Regions from separate parts of the Guptibacillus sedimenti genome, predicted to be linked through region 3. Evidence: riboswitches for the same ligand, from Rfam matches in the RefSeq annotation. Region 3 holds a riboswitch; each other region holds the start of a gene.

Region 1 (4,509 bases), 470 kb from region 3:
GCGACGTTCCTGTTCATTAACTCCTTTATTGAAGGGGCGCTTGGAGGGACGGAAAAGCTCCGCGTGGTGGCGACACCGATGTCTATTCTTATAGCATGCGGGATTTCAGTGATTACGATTTTTATTTCATCCTATATGCCAGCGCGGAAAGCATCGAAGGTCTCTGCCATTGATGCAATTCGACAAACTCAGGATATTAAGCTAACTGGCAAAACGGTGAAAACGTCAAAGTTTATTCGAAAATTATTTGGGATTGAAGCGGAAATTGGCTTGAAGAATTTAAAGCGGAATAAAAGAAGGTACCAAGTGACGGTCTTCTCGCTTGTAATCAGCATTATCCTTTTCTTGTCGGTGTCCTATTTTACATCGAATTTAGAAAAATCTCTTGAGCTATCACAGCAAAACATCAATTTTGATATTCAAGTAAGTGGACAGAGAGTAGGGAAAGAAGATCTCGAGCCGTTTACGAAGCTCAAAAATGTAACAAAATCCACTTTTAAATTAAGGATCTACACCTAACGACATTTGTGGATCCTGATGCTGTCCCAATAGATTTACAAAAAACCTTAACTGAGGATTACGGCCTTTTGAAGGATGGCAAATACCAATATAATGCGGTTTTACATGGATTAGATGAACGTAGTTTTCATGCTTATGCAAAAAAGGTAGGCGTGGAGGAGGAGAAATTAACGGATCAGGCCGGAATCGTCATTGAAAACATCTCCTTTAGAGATCGCGAGTCAGGTCAATTTAAGGAGTCGAAAGCCCTTAACACCGAACCTGGTGAAAAGATTAAACTTTACACGATGAATTATGAAACAGAAGAAGCAACATTAATAAATGAAATTCAAATTGGAGCCTTAGCCGATGAGGTGCCAATGGGAGTGAGTGCGTCTGGCGCAGGTGGAATTGACGTTATCGTTTCAGAGGAAACCATGAATCAGTTGATTGATACCAGTGTTGAAGAAAATGTTCAAACGAATCTCTACATGAATAGTTCGGATCCAATGGCGACGCAGGAAGCGATTGAAGAAGGAGAACGAAACGATCTATACGTTTACAATGTGTTCCAAAATCGACAGCGTGATCAGCAGATGATCCTCTTTATGTCAGTCTTCACGTACGGATTTATTACCTTGATATCGCTTATCTCCATCGCGAATATCTTCAATACGATCTCGACAAGTATTTCGCTTCGAAAGCGAGAATTTGCGATGCTGAAATCGATTGGCATGACACCGAAAGGATTTAATAAAATGATGAACTACGAAAGCATCTTCTATGGCATGAAGGCGATCCTGTACGGATTTCCACTTAGCATTGCGATCATGTATGTGATGTATCTCTCATTTAGAAATACATTTGTCTATGGATTTACTCTTCCATGGATGAGCCTTCTCTTTGTGGTCGTCGCCATCTTCATCATCGTTGGTTCGGCGATGCTTTACTCGATTAAGAAATTAGAGAAGAACAATATTGTCGATACGTTGAAGCAGGAGAATGTGTAGGTGTGGTGGAGGAGGGGGTCAGGCTCGAGCCTGACCCCACTAAAAGACAAAAGCAGCAAAAGTGTCCTCAATGGAGAGACACTTTTGCTGCTTTTTGTGAGGACGAAAATCCCTTTAAAGTGTTGAGGGAGAAGAGTTATCGATAGATATAAATCTGAATGGGGTCAGGCTCGAACCAGACCCCCTCCCCATATACTGTGCCTATCACATGCAAAAAAGGAGTTCAATCATGTACCCATACTATCGCACCCTCGAAGAAGACATTGCGACTGCCATTAACGGAGAATATAGCGCCATTCAGTGTTACAAAAAGTTAGCTCAGCTCGCTCCGAATGAAACCGAGCGAGATCGCATTCTAGAAATTCGAAAAGATGAGAAAAGGCACTTTAAATTGTTCAAGTCCATTTATACCCAACTGACCGGTCAAGAGCCTTCTCCAAAGCTAACCGAAGTATGTCCGACAAACTATTGGGCAGGCCTTGATGCCTCTTTGAACGATGAACAAGACGCAGCAGATTTCTATAGAAGAGTGGCTGATCAAACGAATAATCCGTTCATCAAAGAGGCGTTCACTGGCGCAGCCTTAGATGAGCAAAACCACGCCGTCTGGTTTTTGTATTTCTTAACGAAGAGAAGGTAGTAAGAAAGTCGTGTGGTGCCAGGGAGGAGCCTGACCCCCAAAAAAGACAACAGTTCCCCCCACTCATACAATCATGTATAATAAACCTGTTACGAAATTTCATAGTGATCGATTCAGGTGTCTTTTCAATGAAGACTTAAAAGGGAAGCTGGTGCAATTCCAGCGCGGTCCCGCCACTGTAAATGGTCGCTTGCTGCAGAATCCACTGTTCGCACAACGAATGGGAAGGAGCAGCACGCGAGAACCATGAGCCAGGAGACCTGCCTGAATCAAGCGCGAACAGCCTACGAGGATAGGGATGTGCGAACGGATTCAGGTGTAGCTTTTGGCTGCCGTTACTTCCATTCGACCATCTTCATGCCCTCCGGCGTGGGGATTTTTTTATTTTAGAGACATCATCGTACAGGAGGAGAAACACACATGAAAAAGCTTTATTCACTACTCGTCTTACTTTTTCTCGTGACAGGAATTATCGCTGGTTGCGGCGCAAGCGAGGAAAACGGTGCAACGAATGAAGGAAATGCAACAACAGACCAGGCTGAACAGTCAGAAGATAGCGCTTTCCCAGTAACCATCACCGATGCGCTCGATGAGGAAGTGACGATCGAGAAAGATCCTGAGAAAATCGTCTCTCTCATTCCGAGTAACACGGAAATTCTATTCGACCTTGGCGCTGGTGAAGAAGTTGTCGGCGTTTCAGATTTCGCGAACTATCCGGAAGAAACGACTGACATTGAGAAAATCGGCGGCATGGAATTTAACGTCGAAAAAATCATTTCGCTCAAGCCTGATCTCGTACTTGCCCACGGATCAAGCGCACATAACTCAGAAGCCGGTCTTCAACAGCTTCGCGATGCGGGCATCGCTGTACTTGTGGTAAACGATGCAAAAAGCTTTGAAGAAGTGTACAAATCAATTGAAATGATCGGACAAGCAACAGGTGAAACCGAACAAGCCGAAACAACCATCAGTGACATGAAGCAGCAGCTTGAAGACATTCAAGCAAAAGCGGAAGACATCCCTGAAGATGATGAGAAAGAGGTCTTCGTCGAAGTTGCACCTGCACCTGAAATCTTCTCTCCAGGGAAAAATACGTTCATGGATGACATGCTTTCGATGATTCATGCGAAGAACGTGACGCACGACGAGGAAGGATGGAACCAAATCGATCAGGAAGCGATCATTCAAGCAGACCCTGACGTGATCATCACAACGTACGGTTATTATACAGAGGATCCCATCAAGCAAGTGTTAAGCCGTGACGGCTGGCAGAACGTAACGGCGGTAAAAGAAGAGCAAGTTGTCGACGTGCACTCGGACCTCGTCACGCGCTCAGGCCCTCGTCTCGTTGAAGGAGTAGAGGAACTTGCAAAAGCGGTTTACCCGGATGTTTTTGCTGAATAAACGGTTCATTGCCTATCCGATAGCGACAGGGCTTTTGATTGCCGCTATGCTGCTCGGCATTTCGATCGGCACCGTTTCCGTCCCGGTGCTCACGATTTTAAAATTAATCGGAACCGAAGTGCTGCACCTTCCTTCTTTAGGAAAAACGGATCCGATGTTTACAACGATTGTGATGGATATTCGCCTGCCACGCGTCATCCTGGCAGGTCTTGTGGGGGCGTCTCTTGCAATAGCAGGGGCCGCTTTTCAAGGTTTACTACGTAATCCATTAGCCGATCCGTACGTACTCGGCGTATCATCTGGCGCATCGGTCGGAGCTGTGCTCGTGCTCTTTTTCAACCTTACCATTCCGTTTGTCGGGGTGTTCACCCTTCCTGTTATGAGCATCGCCGCTTCGATCCTCACGATTTTCCTCGTGCTTTTCTTTGCACGACAAATCGAGCGATCGATGCGCGTCGAGACGATTATCTTAACAGGAATCGTCTTTAGCTCTTTTCTTGGCTCACTTCTATCTCTCATGATCGCGCTAACGGGTGAGGAACTAAGACAGATCATCGGCTGGCTCCTCGGAAGTGTGTCCATGCGCGGCTGGGAATATATCGGGATTATCCTGCCATTTTTCATCATTGGCGCAGGCATTCTCCTTTTCAGTACGAAAGAGCTGAACGCTATGTCGTTTGGGGAAGAGCGCGCTCAGCATATCGGCGTAAACGTCGCGAAACGGAAGCTCTGGATTCTGATAGGCGGCTCGATTTTAACAGGCGCGGCTGTCGCTGTGTCAGGAACGATTGGCTTTGTTGGTCTTGTGATTCCGCATTTAACGCGCCTCTTATGGGGACCGGATCACCGCCATTTACTGCCGCTCTCGATTTTACTCGGCGCCGCATTTCTGATCGTCGCGGACTTGATCTCGCGCACGATCATTTCACCAACAGAGCTTCCGATCGGCGTGATTAC
Region 2 (4,509 bases), on a different contig from region 3:
AACTTGATAAAATTATTATTGGTTCGGTTATGCCACTTGTTCCGGGGTTGTTAATTACGAACGCCGTAAGAGATTTGATGGCTGGACATCTTATATCCGGGTTATCAAAAGGCGCAGAAGCATTTTTAACAGCTTTTGCAATCGGAGCAGGTATTGCGCTTGTTGTATCATTTTTGTAGAAAGGAAGTAAGGAAATGACATTTGTTGCTCAGATTGTAACGAGCTTTGTGGCAAGCGCAGCTTTTGGCTTGTTGTTTAATGCTCCGAAATCCTCTCTAATAAAGGGTGGATTTGTCGGCATGTGCGGTTGGATGATTTATTATGTTATGGAAGCTTCAGGAATCGATGTAGTCGTTGCAACGGTGACCGCTTCTTTCTTTATTGCTGTGATTAGTCAGTTTTTTGCAAAAATGTATCGGACGCCCGTTATTATTTTTAGCGTAGCGGGAATTATTCCGCTTGTTCCTGGTGGATTAGCGTATGATGCGATGCGGAATTTTGTCCAAAATGACTATAACAATGCCATTAACCTCGCAGCAAAAGCTTTTATGATTTCAGGCTCGATTGCAGTCGGATTAGTATTCTCAGAAGTGATTAACCAGATCATTCGTCATTCAACACTTACGAGACGTCAAAAACAGTAAAAAATAGGTCGTAATCCTTTTGCGTCATAGCCATTCCCTATGATAACGTTTAAGCGGATGACTCTGTCGAACGGTGTCAAATAATGTTAGTATCTGGGGAGGATCAACGATGAAAACCTATCCCCATCTCGGATTGTTAACAATTCGATTGGTCGTAGGTGTGCTTTTTTTTGTTCATGGGTTTTTAAAGTTTTCTGGAGGTATTGAAAACACGATAGCATTCTTTGAAACAATTGGGATTGCTGGTTTTCTAGCTTATGTTGTTGCTGTTATTGAGATAGCTGGAGGAATTTTAATGATTCTTGGTATAGGAACACGTTTCATTAGCGTGTTATTTTCTATGATTCTAATCGGCGCTCTTCTTACAGTAAAAAGGTCAACAGGTATGCTTGGCGGCTATGAGTTAGATATCGCTTTTCTAGCAATGTCGGTCTCGCTTTTTTTAAGTGGAGGCGGACCTTATAGCCTATCCAACTACTTGATCAAGTCGTTACCATTTAACCAGGAGTCGGAATCGAAGGATTAAAGAGGAAGTGAGTGATTGGCTAAACCTAAAAAGAAGTTAAAACGAAGTGCTAGATGGTTTTTCTTAGTTGTAGGTATTGTGCTTGTTCTTTTGGTTATTATCATGCGATTTAAGCCATTTGCTGATACGAAAGGTTTTCAATTAGAAAATCAACCTTTTCTAGGAGAAGAAACGGCTCCGGTAGAATTGGTGGCTTTCGGAGACTATCGATGCCGTTCCTGTCAATCATTTAATGATTCTTTATTTCCATTGATTCAAGAAAAACTGATTGCTACGGGGAAAGTTAAATTTTACTTTGTTCAGCACCCATTTGTTGATGAGGATTCAACTAGAGCAGCTGAGTTTGCTGAAGTGGTTTACCAAGAGCTTGGAAACGATGTTTTCTGGCAATTTCACCACGTTGTCTATGATCAGCTTCAGGTAGATAAAAACAAAGCAAGTTTGTCGTTTTTAACCGAAACTCTTAGTGGTTTGGTGAGCGAGGAAGAAACAGATAAGGTTGTTTCTGCCTATAAAGGTGGAGCCGGTGAAAAAGCAGTAGAAGCCGATCTTGCTTATGCAAACAAGCAAAATGTTTCTGCAACGTCTGCCTTACTGGTTGATGAAAAACGATTCGAGGGAAACAGCCTATCAGAATTAAATAATATGGTTGAGAACTCTACGAGTGAATGACTATTAGGCGCCTGAATGGCGTCTTTTTTTTTAGACCTTTTGTTAAACAAACGTTTGATTAATAAAAAAGAGATTAAACAAACGTTTGATTAAGGACGTGTCTTGACTTTGTAAAGAAAGAAGTAAAGAATGAAGAAGTACAATTGAATAAATATGGAAAAGGTGTGCTGAATCCAGTACATAATAGGGAAATTGGTGTAAATCCAATGCGGTCCCGCCACTGTAAGAAGTATAAACGATGCGTTATTCCACTTATCAATGATAGGGAAGGAGTATTCGTTCTAAGAAGCTTCAAGTCAGGAGACCTGCCTTTTCTAAAGCACTGATTGACCTACGGATGATAGGGGGGTGTATCGAGAAGGCTAGATGATGCCTATTCGTTATGCATGCTCTTGTGGAAAGAGGATGCATTTTTTATTGTTTGGAAAAGGAGAGAGGATATGAAAAAGACAGTAAGCGAATCAAGAGTCTATAAGAGCAGTCGTATTTTTCCACCGGACTTGAACAGTCACGGAACCTTATTTGGAGGGAAATTACTTGCGGACATGGATATGTTAGCATCAATCGCAGCAACAAGGCATTCTCGTCTAGAATGCGTCACGGTATCAATGGATACAGTTGAGTTTTTGCATCCTATTACTGAAGAAGATTCGATTCATTATGAAGCATTTGTCATTTGGACAGGAAAAAGTTCTATGGAAGTTTTTGTGAAAGTAACCGCTGAACATTTATTGACAGGTGCAGATCGTGTAGCAGCTACGTGCTTTATTTCGTTTGTTGCTTTGCTTGAAGGAAAGCCGATGCAAGTCCCTGGAATTGAACCAGAAACAGAAGGGGAGAGGCAACTTAATGTGCTGGCGCAAAAACGAGCTCAAAAACGATTGGAACGTAAAGTAACAAGTAAGAACTTAGCAGAAATTTTAACCATGTTATAACAAAAAGGGAGAGCGGAGTTATCCATCTCTCCTTTCTTTCGTTCTCATCCTGATTACTTGGAATAAGAAACTTTTTTTGAAAACAAAGTTAGGAAAAGATAGTTGAGTGGTATAGGAGTTAGAGTGCAACGAAATAACCAAAGGAGACGACCAATGTGGATTAAACATGATTTTTTTAAGTATATTACAGGTATAATTCTATTATTAATTTGTTTCTTCTTTTTAACGGAGTTAGGTTTAGTAAAACCAGTAAAAACAATTATCGGTACACTTTTCTACCCCGTTCTTATTGCTGGCTTTTTGTACTATGCGATTAAGCCAATTGTTAAGTTAATGAAGAAAGTTCCCTATGTGTCGGATCTTGCCGCGATATTAGTCGTGTTTTTGGCAATTGCAGGTATCCTCTATACAGGTTTTACTTTTCTAGCAAATCCGATACAAAGCCAGGTATCTGAGTTTTCAAAGGAATTACCTGAGAAGTTGAAGGAATCAGCAAAAGATGCAGAAAAGATGATGGAGAATAAGGATATGGGAATGTTTTCGGTAGAAAACCTCCAACAAAAAGCAACAGGTTTTTTAGGGAATTTAACACAAAATTTGGGTGATCATATCATGCAAGTTGTGAGTGCATTAACAAGTGCCACCACAGTTCTCGTCATTGTGCCTTTTGTTTTGTTTTATTTCCTTAAGGATGATCACAAATTAAGTCCTTTTCTGTTGAAGTTAATCCCTAATAAACATCAAGGGGAAGGGCGAAAGATTCTTCATAAGATAGATGAAACGCTATCTGCTTATATCATTGGGCAAATTATTGTAGCGATTGTAGACGGAATCTTAATGTATGTTGGCTATTTAATTATCGGCCTACCTTATGCATTAATATTAGGACTGTTTGTTATGGTCACAGCTGTGGTTCCATTCTTTGGACCTATCATTGGAGTTATCCCAGCACTTGTGGTGGCTTTAACTCAAGAACCTATTTTAGCGTTGTATGTGATTATTATTACAATAGTCGTTCAACAATTAGAAGGAAACCTGGTAGCCCCTGTAGTACTTGGCAAAAGGTTAAACATTCATCCTTTAACGATTATTTTACTACTCATTGTAGCAGCTGCTTTATATGGCTTCATTGGAATGCTGATTGCTATCCCACTTTATTCAGTTATTAAAGTCATTGTTAAGAATTTCTATGAATTCTATCGCATACGGCATCGAGCGGAATTAACTGAATAGCGATGAACTCCCCTAATTCGTTTAAGATTAGGGGAGTTTGTCTTTTAGGTATCTTTATAAATAAAGGTGTGCAAGGCGTTTATATGAATTTTTCCGTTCTTTAGGGTCGTGTAAGTTTGTCAGTACCATAAATTCTTCTGTCTCATAAAGCTCGGCCAAGTCATCGATTTTCTTTTTAACTGTAGACGGAGAACCAATAATCATTCGCTTTCGGTTTGTCTCTATCCTTTCCTTTTCGGAAGCTGTATATCGATATTTCCTTGCTTCTTCAGGAGAGGGAATACGACTATCGAGGCCTTTTTCAACACGTAAAAGCCAGAGGTCCTGGCTTTGAGCAAGTTCCTCAGCATGTTCATCTGTTTCTCCACAAACAACAAAAAGCGCTATGATTGCAGAAGGGGATGAACTAAAGTAGGTTGATTTGAACAATTCATAGTAGGTTTTTAACGTATTTTCTCCTCGATCGGGTTTAATGAAGTGGCCAAAAACATAGCCAATT
Region 3 (4,509 bases):
TCGACATGACGCTGTCTTGCCGCATTTTGCTCAATACTCCACAGCTGATCAATATGATACGCCGATTTATAATACCAGGTTGTTTCATGGGAAAGGTCAGGTGCCGTCACTGGAATTTTATAATTCTTTTTTTCCTCTGAATATTCCTTTTGGAAAATCGGATCAATTGAAGCGGTTGATCCGGCTATTAAACTCGTTGAACTGTTTGGTGCAACAGCTAGTAAATAAGCATTTCTAACACCACTTGACTCAACTTTTTCTTTCAGTGCGCTCCATTTTTCATTCGTATAACCACGTTGTGTAAAGTACTCCCCGTTTTGCCAATCAGAGCCTTCAAAAAGAGAATAACTCCCTTTTTCAACTGCAAGTTCATGGCTCGCCTGTATGGTTAGGTAGTTAATTGTTTCATAGAGTTCATCTGCATAGTTTGCTGCTTCATAACTTTCCCAGACGATCCCCTTTTTCGCCAGTAAGTGATGCCAACCAAACGTTCCAAGACCGATACTTCGGTACTTCTCATTTGTTAACTGCGCTTGAGGGACTTCAATCGTATTAATATCAATGACGTTATCAAGCATTCTTACTTGAATCGGGATTAATCGCTCTAGGGCATTGGCTGTAACCGCACGTCCAAGATTGATGCTTGATAGATTACAAACGACGTAATCGCCAGGCGTTTTCGTAATGATAATTTTACCGTCTTTCGTCATTTCCTCTTCAACGGTCGTCGCACTCATATTTTGCATAATCTCGGTACAAAGGTTTGAAGCATAGATCATGCCAGCATGCTTATTCGGATTTGCGCGATTAGCCGTGTCGCGATAGAACATGTATGGCGTGCCTGTTTCCAATTGGGATTTCATGACACGCTTCATAATCTCAATCGCTGGGACGGTTTTTCTTGATAGTTTAGGATGATTTACGCACAACGCATATTTCATGCGAAATTCTCCTGCGCCTGTTTCATTATCATAAGTATCTTCAAGAGAAAACCCCATCACCTGACGGACTTCATGTGGATCAAACAAATGCCAGTCTGCCCGGTCTTCTACCGCTTCCATAAAAAGGTCTGGAATACACAAACCAGTAAAAAGATCATGCGTCCTCATGCGTTCGTCCCCGTTATTAAGCTTGGCATCAAGAAATTCAAAAACATCTTTGTGCCAAACATCGAGGTAAACCGCAACAGCGCCCTGGCGTTGACCTAATTGATCCACACTAACGGCTGTATTATTTAGTTGTTTCATCCAAGGTAAAACTCCTGATGAATTCCCTTTAAACCCTTTGATATCACTACCACGCGAACGAATTTTCCCAAGGTATGCGCCAATTCCTCCACCATTTTTTGATACGGTAGCGACGTCCGTATTACTGTCGTAAATGCCGCGGAGGCTGTCATCAACTGTATCAATAAAGCACGAGCTAAGCTGACCGTAACTTTTACCGGCATTTGAAAGTGTTGGCGTCGCTACTGTCATATAGAGATTGGATAACGCCCAGTAAGCTTCCTTAATGAATTCAAGTCGCTTTTCTTTCGGTTCATTCATCATCAGTGTCATCGCAATGACAAGAAAGCGTTCTTGCGGTAATTCATACACGTTTTTTTCATGATCGGTAGCAAGATAGCGGTCTGCAAGTGTGCGAAGGCCAATGTATGTAAAAAGACGATCTCGTGTTGGAGCGATGAACATCGCTACCTGATCCACTTCCTTTTTCGAATAAGATTGAAGAAGGGCTTCGTTATAAATCCCTTTCTTCGTTAGCTGTTGTAGAAGCCGATACAAGTTCCCTTCCCCATATACTTCCTTTTCATTTCGGTTACGAAGAGAATTCCGATAAAGCGTACGTAGATGAAAAGCTGCCGCCACATATGTCCAATCAGGCTCTTCTGCCGTAATTCGTTCCAATGCATTTAAGACAAGGATATTGTCAATCTCGTTTTGTGTAGGTTTTTCTGTTAGGCCCTTTGTTGTTTTCGCAAGGAAGCTTTCACTTGTCTGCAAATGATAGTCAATTAGAATAACGTTTACTTCCTCTATTAGTGTTGTTAACTTCGTATCAACCACTGTGCTCATTAGCCTCTCTCCTTTTTTTCATTATAAAAGGCTCACTCTTAGCAGAGTGAGCCTGGAGAAAACGACAAGTTAGACGTGCACATATGTACACATTTCCGATGCCATCTCTCACCCTCAATCCCCGAAGAATAGAAACGTTTTTGAGTACACGGCAGGTCTACTGGCTTGTGCTTCGTCCTTGGCAAACCTTCCCAGATTATTCTCCAGTGGTTTCTTGCCTCGTCCACACGACAGTTGCGGGGACAGCTCCGGATTCAGACCGGATTCCCTTTTAAGTCGTTCTACGACACCGCATACTCAACTATTTAATTATTTTAGATTTACCCCATATATAGTATGAAAACACTTTTAAACTACTAAATATTGATAACACCATCTTACATGACCCATCGTTTTTGCACAAGCTCTATTGTTACATTGACGAGGATTTATTTCAACTTTAAGGACAAACACCTATCACAATCACTTCGTTTAAGCATATATTGTTAACACCTAAAAAAGTTTCCTAAAGGAAAGAAAGGTGAGTATGATGAAAAAAACGACATGCTTTAAGAAGCTTGCTGGCTACACACAGCTCTGTCAGAAATTCGGTCTTCTAAGCGAAGAAGAAAGCAAAGAAATTCTACAAAAATTATATGAACACAAAACGTAATACCTTCATCCTGGTGGTAAAGGAAGCGTGATGATAACCCTTCCTCCCTTTTTAAGATTTTCTGCGTAAATTTCACCATGATGCTTTTCTACAATTGTTTTCGTAATCGCCAATCCGATTCCAGAGCCAGATTGATCTCCTGTGTAAAACCGTTCAAAAACACGATCGGGATTCTCTCCAAATCCAGTACCATCATCTTGAATTTCGATCGCAACCTGATTTTCCTCTTTCCGCATACGAATTTCGATGAAAGATGAGGCGAATCGTAGGGCATTCCCAATAATATTCAAGAAAGCTTGCTTCATTTTATCTGCGTCTACCTCTACATAAATCGCACAATCACCATCATATTTTAGCTTTAACCCGTTCTGGTAAGCTAATGGTTTTACTGCCGTCACCGCTTCTTTCATAATAAGTTGCATGTCAACTACTTCGTAGGTGAAAGCCTCTTCTACTGTTTCCAGTCTTGTTAAATAAGAAATATCTTGCACGATTTTCTTGAGTCGCTGCGTTTCATTTACGATTACTTCAAGACTATGCCCCACTTCTTCTCCGACAATCACGTCGTCTAGAATTCCTTCCGCATTCCCTTGGATTGCCATTAAAGGGGTTTTGAGTTCATGAGAGGCATTTTGAAGAAATTCTTTTTGGTCGAAATCATTCTTTCGTAGCTGATCCGTTAGTTCCTCGAAGGTTTCCGCTAGTTCATTAATTTCATCTTTTGACTTAAGTTTTAGTGGAGGCTGTGGCTTTCGCATACTAAATCGTCTCATGTGATTTGCCAGGAGACGAATCGGTCCTGTTATGCCTCTTTGCATCCAGGCCGCAAGGAGTACCGCAACCGCCGCAGAAACAAAGAGGCTCACCGCCTGTGCCTGTTCGATGATTCGATTAAAGCCTTCTAAACTCTCTACCTTTGTAAAAAGGACAAGACGGCCAATTTGCTCACGAGAGGCATTGATTGGCACTTCCTCTGTAACAAATCGCTTCCCCTTATTTTCTTCATACTCCTTTTGAACGTCATCATCGACATTTGAATAAATCGCCCTGTCATTCTGGTTATAAATAATGAATTGAGAAGAAATTAAATTACCCGCCATTTCAATTCTTCTACGATCCAGTAAACTATTCGGCGGCTGATTCCCTTTCCAATTTCGATCTTCAAGCATATGACTAATTTGAAGGCCTTCTTTTTGAAGCTGATCCCTGGCTTCACGAACAAGGTATTCTTGAAAAAGATAGCGAAATGAGACCGTTGTAATGAGAAGGATAACCACAATTAAAATCACGTAGCTTAGAAATAATTTCGTGCCGATCTTAAGCTTCTTCATCGATTTTATAACCATACCCCCAGACGGTCACGATTTGATAATCCGCATGTTCCATTTTTTTACGTAGCCGCTTCACTAGATCATCAATCAACCTACCATCACCTGCATAGTGATATCCCCAAATGGTTTCAATTAGTTTTTCTCTTGTGAATGGTTGCCCGGGGTTCTGAATAAGAAAAGCAAGTACATCATATTCTTTTGGTGTTAAGGCTAATTCTTGATCATCTATTTTTACTTGTCGTTTTTTCTTATTCAATTGGACATTTTTCAAATGAATGTGATAGGAAGATTGCCCCTGTTCTAATCGATCGATCCGTTTAAATATATTTTTAATCCGTACAACCAGTTCACGCGGACTAAATGGTTTTGTTAAATAATCATCCGCCCCCAGTTCGAGCCCCAGGATACGATCAAGTTCTTCATCCCTTGCAGAAACGACGATAACTGGTAT

Evidence for each region. Region 3 has a riboswitch for cobalamin ahead of PQ578_RS03590 (ribonucleoside-diphosphate reductase subunit alpha). Riboswitches for the same ligand answer to the same signal wherever they lie in the genome.
Region 1: it holds a riboswitch for cobalamin, as region 3 does, so the genes downstream of both, PQ578_RS01430 (ABC transporter substrate-binding protein) here and PQ578_RS03590 (ribonucleoside-diphosphate reductase subunit alpha) in region 3, are expected to answer to the same signal.
Region 2: it holds a riboswitch for cobalamin, as region 3 does, so the genes downstream of both, PQ578_RS18455 (acyl-CoA thioesterase) here and PQ578_RS03590 (ribonucleoside-diphosphate reductase subunit alpha) in region 3, are expected to answer to the same signal.

Annotation. Positions count from the first base shown of each region.
Region 1 is NZ_JAQQWV010000001.1:276,257-280,765, forward strand. Features, by position in the region: partial or broken gene PQ578_RS01420 (ABC transporter permease) at 1-1,508, shown strand, start outside; gene PQ578_RS01425 (ferritin-like domain-containing protein) at 1,738-2,148, shown strand; cobalamin riboswitch at 2,247-2,430, shown strand; gene PQ578_RS01430 (ABC transporter substrate-binding protein) at 2,569-3,552, shown strand; gene PQ578_RS01435 (FecCD family ABC transporter permease) at 3,536-4,509, shown strand, end outside.
Region 2 is NZ_JAQQWV010000005.1:106,408-110,916, reverse strand. Features, by position in the region: gene PQ578_RS18475 (threonine/serine exporter family protein) at 1-179, shown strand, start outside; gene PQ578_RS18470 (threonine/serine exporter family protein) at 195-644, shown strand; gene PQ578_RS18465 (DoxX family protein) at 754-1,170, shown strand; gene PQ578_RS18460 (DsbA family protein) at 1,186-1,842, shown strand; cobalamin riboswitch at 1,986-2,169, shown strand; gene PQ578_RS18455 (acyl-CoA thioesterase) at 2,283-2,777, shown strand; gene PQ578_RS18450 (AI-2E family transporter) at 2,931-4,010, shown strand; gene PQ578_RS18445 (LLM class flavin-dependent oxidoreductase) at 4,065-4,509, opposite strand, start outside.
Region 3 is NZ_JAQQWV010000001.1:744,488-748,996, reverse strand. Features, by position in the region: gene PQ578_RS03590 (ribonucleoside-diphosphate reductase subunit alpha) at 1-2,075, opposite strand, end outside; cobalamin riboswitch at 2,209-2,384, opposite strand; gene PQ578_RS03585 (hypothetical protein) at 2,605-2,727, shown strand; gene PQ578_RS03580 (sensor histidine kinase) at 2,733-4,058, opposite strand; gene PQ578_RS03575 (response regulator transcription factor) at 4,045-4,509, opposite strand, start outside.